2 regions of the Streptomyces sp. NPDC051018 genome follow, and region 2 is predicted to be linked to the other one. Evidence: riboswitches for the same ligand, from Rfam matches in the RefSeq annotation. Region 2 holds a riboswitch; the other holds the start of a gene.
What was found. Region 2 has a riboswitch for S-adenosylmethionine ahead of thrC (threonine synthase). Riboswitches for the same ligand answer to the same signal wherever they lie in the genome.
Positions count from the first base shown of each region.

Region 1: another riboswitch for S-adenosylmethionine. It lies ahead of ACIBCM_RS02205 (aminotransferase class V-fold PLP-dependent enzyme); the one in region 2 lies ahead of thrC (threonine synthase).

Region 1 covers NZ_JBITFN010000001.1:552,096-555,498, reverse strand. The annotation lists gene ACIBCM_RS02205 (aminotransferase class V-fold PLP-dependent enzyme) at 1-1,291, opposite strand, end outside; SAM riboswitch class IV at 1,469-1,586, opposite strand; gene trpD (anthranilate phosphoribosyltransferase) at 2,167-3,231, opposite strand; gene ACIBCM_RS02195 (cytochrome bc complex cytochrome b subunit) at 3,384-3,403, opposite strand, start outside.
Region 2 covers NZ_JBITFN010000007.1:5,119-8,521, forward strand. The annotation lists gene ACIBCM_RS13980 (hypothetical protein) at 1-93, opposite strand, end outside; gene ACIBCM_RS13985 (glucosyl-3-phosphoglycerate synthase) at 132-1,076, opposite strand; SAM riboswitch class I at 1,269-1,433, shown strand; gene thrC (threonine synthase) at 1,451-2,737, shown strand; gene ACIBCM_RS13995 (MoaD/ThiS family protein) at 2,756-3,031, shown strand.

The DNA of each region.
Region 1 (3,403 bases), on a different contig from region 2:
CCAGGTGCTCGTCGGGGGTGCCCGCGCCGAAGCTGACGCGGATCGCGTTCAGGGACGTCTCCCCCGTCCCGGCGTCGGGCGCTCCGCACTCGCCCGGGTCCCGGGGCTCGCCGCCCAGCAGGGTGCGGACCAGGGGGTGGGCGCAGAACAGACCGTCGCGTACCCCGATGCCGTACTCGGCGGAGAGCGCGGCGGCGAAGTGGGAGCTGTTCCAGCCGTCGACGACGAAGGAGATCACCCCCACCCTCGGGGCGTCGTCGCCGAACAGCGACAGCACCCTGACCCCGGGCACCTCGGCGAGGCCCGCCCGGACCCGTGCGACGAGGTCCTGCTCGCGGGCGACCAGGGTGTCGAAACCGGCCTCGGTGAGCGCCTTGCAGGCGGAGGCGATCGCATAGGCGCCGATGACGTTCGGCGAACCGGCCTCATGGCGGGCGGCGGTGGTGTGCCACTCCACGTCCACCCCGCCGTCCGCGCCCCGGGCGACCGTCCGGGACGCACCGCCGCCCGCGAGATACGGCTCCGCCTCCCGGAGCCAGTCCGCCCGCCCGGCCAGCACGCCCGAGCCGAACGGCGCGTAGAGCTTGTGCCCGGAGAACGCGATCCAGTCGACGTCCAGTTCCCGCACCGACACCGGGTGGTGCGGCGCGAGCTGGGCCGCGTCCAGGACGATCCGCGCGCCGCCCGCATGGGCGGCGGCGGCCAGCTCCCGTACGGGCCACAGCTCACCGGTCACATTGGACGCGCCCGTCACACAGACCAGGGCCGGTCCGTACGGATCACGGCCGGCGAGCGCGGTCTCCAGGATGCGTACGGCCTCCCCGGGGGTGCGGGGGGCGTTCAGATAGGTCACCCGGGTGTCCCTCCCGCGCCCCCCGCCGTGCGGGGACCCCCACGGCAGCAGCGCCGCGTGGTGCTCGGTCTCGAAGACGAAGACCTCGCAGCCCGCGGGGAGGGCCCCGGCGAGCAGATTGAGCGAGTCGGTGGTGGAGCGGGTGAAGACGACCTGGTCATCGTCGCGGCAGCCGAGGAAATCGGCGACGGTGCGGCGGCTGTTCTCGAAGAGGTCCGTGGAGAGCTGGGAGAGATAGCCGGCGCCCCGGTGGACACTTCCGTAGTACGGGGCGTACGCGGCGACGTCGTCCCAGACGCGCTGGAGCGCGGGGGCGCTGGCCGCGTAGTCGAGAGCGGCATAGGTGACCTCGCCGCCGGTGACGAGCGGAACGGTGACATCACGGCCGAGAACGGGCAGTGGGGCGGTCTGGACGAGGGTGTCGGGGCATGCGGACATGGCGGGTTCTCCCGGGGATACAAGGCGGAATGGCTTCGATGACCCCACACGGGGGCGCCTCGGCGCACGGCACAGGTCCGTGGCGGAGGGTGTGCTGAAGAAGGGGCGGGAAGCCCTATCGCATTCGCTTGCTCACGAGACTGCTCCCTTGAGGACCAGGACCCCAGGTTTCGCAGGGGTCCGCGCTTGCCGCGGGCCTCGCTGCCCACGGCCTGGTCTTCACCCGGGGCACCCCGCCACGGACGGAGGGTTGCCGGACAGCGGGCCGGGGCCGTAGTCGCTGTCACTCATGACCTGCGGGAACGCTATGGCACCGCCGCGCCTGCCCGCAACCCGGTCCCGTATCCCGGACCGGCCCGCCGCCGGTGCTCGCCCCGGGCGCGTGGGGGCGCCGCCGTCCCCGCTCCGGACGGACACCACGGCACCGACCGTGTGACAGCCGGTTCGGCTTCGGGGGCCCGGGCGCGGAACCCGTGACGGGAGTGTGGCTGCCGAGGAGTACCGGGGTCCGGCGGTCGCACCGGCGGATGGGCGGATGGGTGGCAGAGGATCCCAGAAGACAGCGCTGAGCCGTGTCGCCGAAGGAGCGCCGACCGTCCGGAAGGCGCGGGCCGCGGTGTCCGGTGCGCGCGGTCGCCGGACGGAGGGCCGCACTCATACGGGTCGTACGCGGGTCATCCGGACGACGGGGCTCGGACGCACCTCCCGGGCAGTGGTGGCCCGGAGGGCTCGGGCGTACATCCCGGACCCCGGGCCCAGGGGCACCACCCCGGCCCCAGGCCCAAGGGGAACCTGACGGCCCCGGGCCGGGAGGGAGCCGTAACCTCGCGCCCTACGCCGTTCCCCGGCCGGGAAGGAACCGTAACCTCGTGCCCCTACGCGTTGCTCGCGCGGACCCACCCCTCCAGAACCGCCTTCGCGGCTCCGGAGTCGACCGACCGGGCCGCCCGGCCCATCGCGTCGGCGAGCTGTCCGGTGAGCGGCCCCTCGCCGGGAGCGAGCGCGACCAGCGCTGCGGCCGCGTTCAGCAGGACCGCGTCACGGACCGGTCCCGTCTCACCGGCCAGGACACGGCGCGCCACATCCGCGTTGTGGGAGGCGTCCGCACCACGCAGGGCCTCGACCGGGACGAGGCCGATACCGATGTCCCGCGGATCGAAGGTCTCCTCCCGTACGGAACCGTCCCGGACGACCCATACGCGCGATGTCGCCGTCGTCGTCAGCTCGTCGAGACCGTCGTCGCCGCGGAAGACGAGCGCGGAGGAACCGCGCTCGGCCAGCACGCCGGCGAGCACGGGCGCCATCAGCGGGTCCGCGACCCCGGTGGCCTGCGCCTTCACCCGCGCGGGGTTGGTCACGGGACCCAGGAAGTTGAAAAGCGTACGGATGCCGAGTTCCTTGCGTACCGTCGCCACATGCCGCAGGGCCGGGTGGAACTTCACCGCGAAGCAGAAGGTGATGCCCGCCTCCTCGGCGACCTCGGCGACGCGCTCGGGGGTCAGTTCCAGATTGACGCCCAGCTTCTCCAGGACGTCCGAGGCACCCGAGGCGCTGGACGCGGCACGGCTGCCGTGCTTGACGACCTTGGCCCCCGTACCGGCGACGACGATCGCCGACATGGTGGAGATGTTCACCGTCTTCGCGCCGTCGCCGCCCGTGCCGACGATGTCGACGCTCGGTCCGGGCACCTCGATCAGATTCGCGTGCGCGTACATGGTCCGCACCAGACCGGAGAACTCCTCGACGGTCACCCCCTTGGCACGCAGGGCCACCGCGAATCCGGCGATCTGGGCGTTGGTCGCCTCTCCGCTGAGGATGCGGTCCATCGCCCAGGCGGTCGCGTCGGCGCTCTGGTCGTTGTTGTTGAGCAGCGAGTCCAGCACACCGGGCCAGGAGTGGGCCAGCCCGCTGTCGCCGCCAACCGGGGTCACAACGTTCATGGTCCGCTCCTGGGTCCACACGCGAATAGGGATGGGTACCACCCTATCCAGCCCCGGGCACAGCGAAGAGCCCCGTCCGGCGTACGGACGGGGCTCCCGCTGTGGCGACCGGCCGGCCGCCGTCGGTCACGGCGGCCGGTGGGTCCGGACGGTCAGTGGTGCGACTGACCGC
Region 2 (3,403 bases):
GCTGAGGACGAGGGTGCTGAGGACGAGTGTGCCGAGGACGAGGGTGAGCCGCAGCGCGCGGCGCAGAGCCCTCCGAGGGCGTTGAAAAGCCATACATAGGATATTCAGCTACATATGGGACAACTTCCCGGTTATGCGGCGTGACGCGCCGCATACTCACCGATCTCGCGCATCGGCGGGCGTTCCTCCGTGTCCACAGGGTGCGTCCTCGGCACGAAGCCGTCCCCGCCGCGCTCGAACTGGGTCAGAGCGGGCCGTACCAAGTGCCCGCGCGAGAGCCGCACTTGCGCGGTCCGGTAGATCGCCGCGGCCATCCGGCCCAGCGCCCGGCCGTCCTGGTGGCGGTGCTTGCGCGAGCCCACGTCCACCTGCGCCAGGGCGTCGAGGCCCACCGTGTGGAGCGCGTCGACGAGCAGCCCCAGCTCCACCCCGTAGCCGACGGGGAACGGCAGCCGCTCCAGCAGTGAGCGCCTGGCCGCGTACTCGCCGCCGAGCGGCTGGACGAACCCGGCGAGCAGCGGCCAGTGCAGATTCAGCAGCGGACGGGCCACCAGCTCGGTCACCCGGCCGCCCTGACCGTCGAGATCGCCGAGCGGACGGTCGTAGGTCGCCTTGACGAACTGCACCCCCGGATCGGTCAGCAGCGGTCCGACGGTCCCGGAGACGAAGTCGGCGGAGAAGTCCCGCAGATCGGCGTCGACGAAGCAGACGACGTCACCCCGGGTCACCAGCAGCGAGCGCCACAGCACCTCGCCCTTGCCGGGCAGGGCGGGTATCCGGGGCAGGATCGCGTCCCGGTGGACCACCCGCGCGCCCGCCGCCGCGGCCACCTCCCCCGTACGGTCGGAGGAGCCCGAGTCGATCACCACCAGCTCGTCGACGAGCGGCACCGCCTCCATCAGCTCCCGGCGGATCACGGTGACGATGTCACCGACCGTCGCCTCCTCGTTGAGGGCGGGCAGCACGACGCTCACGGTCGTGCCCCGCGCGGCCTTGGCGGCCGTCAGCCGGGCGGGCGGGCGGTCGGCCGCCGACCACGAGCGCGACGCCAGCCAGCGCTCCACTTCATCGAGCACGTTCGACTCTCCGGGTACTCTGTGTGATCCATCTCGCGGTTCGGACGACTATCTCAACCGTCCGGACCTTCGGTTACAGTCTTGAACAACGCGCCTGACCGTCGCATGCCGGGGGTCCGGCGTTCAACAGTTCAACAATCGAAACACCCAACCGAAACCCATAATCGAAAATCGAAACCCACAATCGAATACCGCTCATCCAGAGGGGCAGAGGGAAACGGCCCGTTGAAGCCCCGGCAACCCTCCAGCCGGTCTCCGTCGCGACAGCACGTTCGGTGCGTCAGCGCCGCGAGGCTCCCGGCTAGGGAAGGTGCCAAATCCGTCTCATGGCGAGATGCGTCATGAGGAAGATGAGGAGAAAGGGCCTCGCCTCCATGGCTGTGCAGACCGGCACCAGCACCACCTCCCTCGATCTCGGACCCGCGGCCGCCCTCTCGTGCCGCGAATGCGGCAAGCGCTTCCCACTCGGCCCGATCTTCGCCTGTGCCTCCTGTTTCGGCCCTCTGGAAGTCGCGTACGACCTGCCGGTCGGCGACCCGGAGGGACTCCGCAAGCGCATCGAGGCCGGCCCGGAGAACATCTGGCGTTACGCGCCCCTGCTGCCCGTACCCGCCGATGTGGCGGACAAGCCCGGCATCAACCCCGGCTTCACCCAGCTCGTCAAGGCCGACAACCTCGCCCGCGAACTGGGCGTCACCGGCGGTCTGTACGTCAAGGACGACTCCGGCAACCCGACGCACTCCTTCAAGGACCGGGTCGTCGCCATCGCCGTCGAGGCCGCCCGCGCCTTCGGCTTCACCACCCTCTCCTGCTCCTCCACCGGCAATCTCGCGGGCGCCGTCGGCGCCGCCGCGGCCCGCGCCGGCTTCCGCTCCTGCGTCTTCATCCCGCACGACCTGGAGCAGGGCAAGGTCGTCATGGCCGCGGTCTACGGCGGTGAGCTGGTCGGTATCGAGGGCACCTACGACGATGTGAACCGCTTCTGCTCCGAGCTGATCGGCGACCCGCTCGGCGAGGGCTGGGGCTTCGTCAACGTCAACCTCCGCCCGTACTACGGCGAGGGTTCCAAGACCCTCGCGTACGAGATCTGCGAACAGCTCGGCTGGCGCATCCCCGACCAGATCGTCATCCCCGTCGCCTCCGGCTCCCAGCTCACCAAGATCGACAAGGGGCTCCAGGAGCTGATCGGGCTGGGGCTGGTCGAGGACCGCCCGTACAAGATCATCGGAGCTCAGGCCGAGGGCTGCTCCCCGGTCTCCGCGGCCTACAAGGCCGGCCATGACGTCGTACGCCCGGTCAAGCCCGACACCATCGTGAAGTCGCTGGCCATCGGCAACCCCGCGGACGGCCCCTATGTCCTGGACATCACCCGCCGTACCGGCGGCGCGGTGGAGGACGTCGACGACGAGCAGGTCGTCGAGGCGATCAAGCTGCTCGCCCGGACCGAGGGCATCTTCGCGGAGACCGCGGGCGGGGTGACCGTGGGGGTCACCAGGAAGCTGCTCGACGCGGGCGTGCTCGACCCGGCCCTCACCACCGTCGTCCTCAACACCGGCGACGGCCTCAAGACCCTGGACGCGGTAGCGCCCACCGCCGGTCCCACGGCGACCATCCGCCCGAGTCTGGACGCGTTTCGCGCCGCGGGCCTGGCCAACCAATAACCCCTGGGAGATCCGAAGATGAGCGTCAAGGTCCGCATCCCGACCATCCTGCGCACATACACCGGCGGCCGGGCCGAGGTCGCCGCCGAGGGCGCCAACCTCGCCGAGGTCATCGCCGACCTGGAGAAGAACCACACCGGTATCGCCGCGCGCGTCCTGGACGACCAGGGGAAGCTGCGTCGCTTTGTGAACGTGTACGTCAACGACGACGACGTCCGCTTCGAGCAGGGGCTGGAGACGGTGACGCCCGATGGCGCGGGGATCTCGATCATCCCGGCGGTCGCGGGCGGCTGAGCCCCGAGAGGGCCGGAGGCCCCGCGGGGTGCCTCGCGGACGGGGCCCGGTCCGCCGGGCCGTCCTGAGCCCGCCGGGTCTCGGCCGGGGCCGCCCGGGTCCGCCGGGCCGGGTCCCTTCCGGCCCCACCTGGCGCCGGACCCCGCCCGGCCGGACTGATCCCGCCGGGATCCGGCCGGTCCGCCCCGTCGGTTCCGCCCCGGCCGGGTCCGGCCGGTCCGCCCGGCGGGCCCTCGTAGCTCAGGTCTGGCCGCCCTGGTCCCGGTGGCCGGGTCCCGGCGGGCTGAGCCCCGCGTGGTCCGGCCGGGTCAGGCCGCCGGAGTCCGGCCGGCCCGCCCGGCGGGCCTCCCGCCCGGGTCCCACCGGGTCATC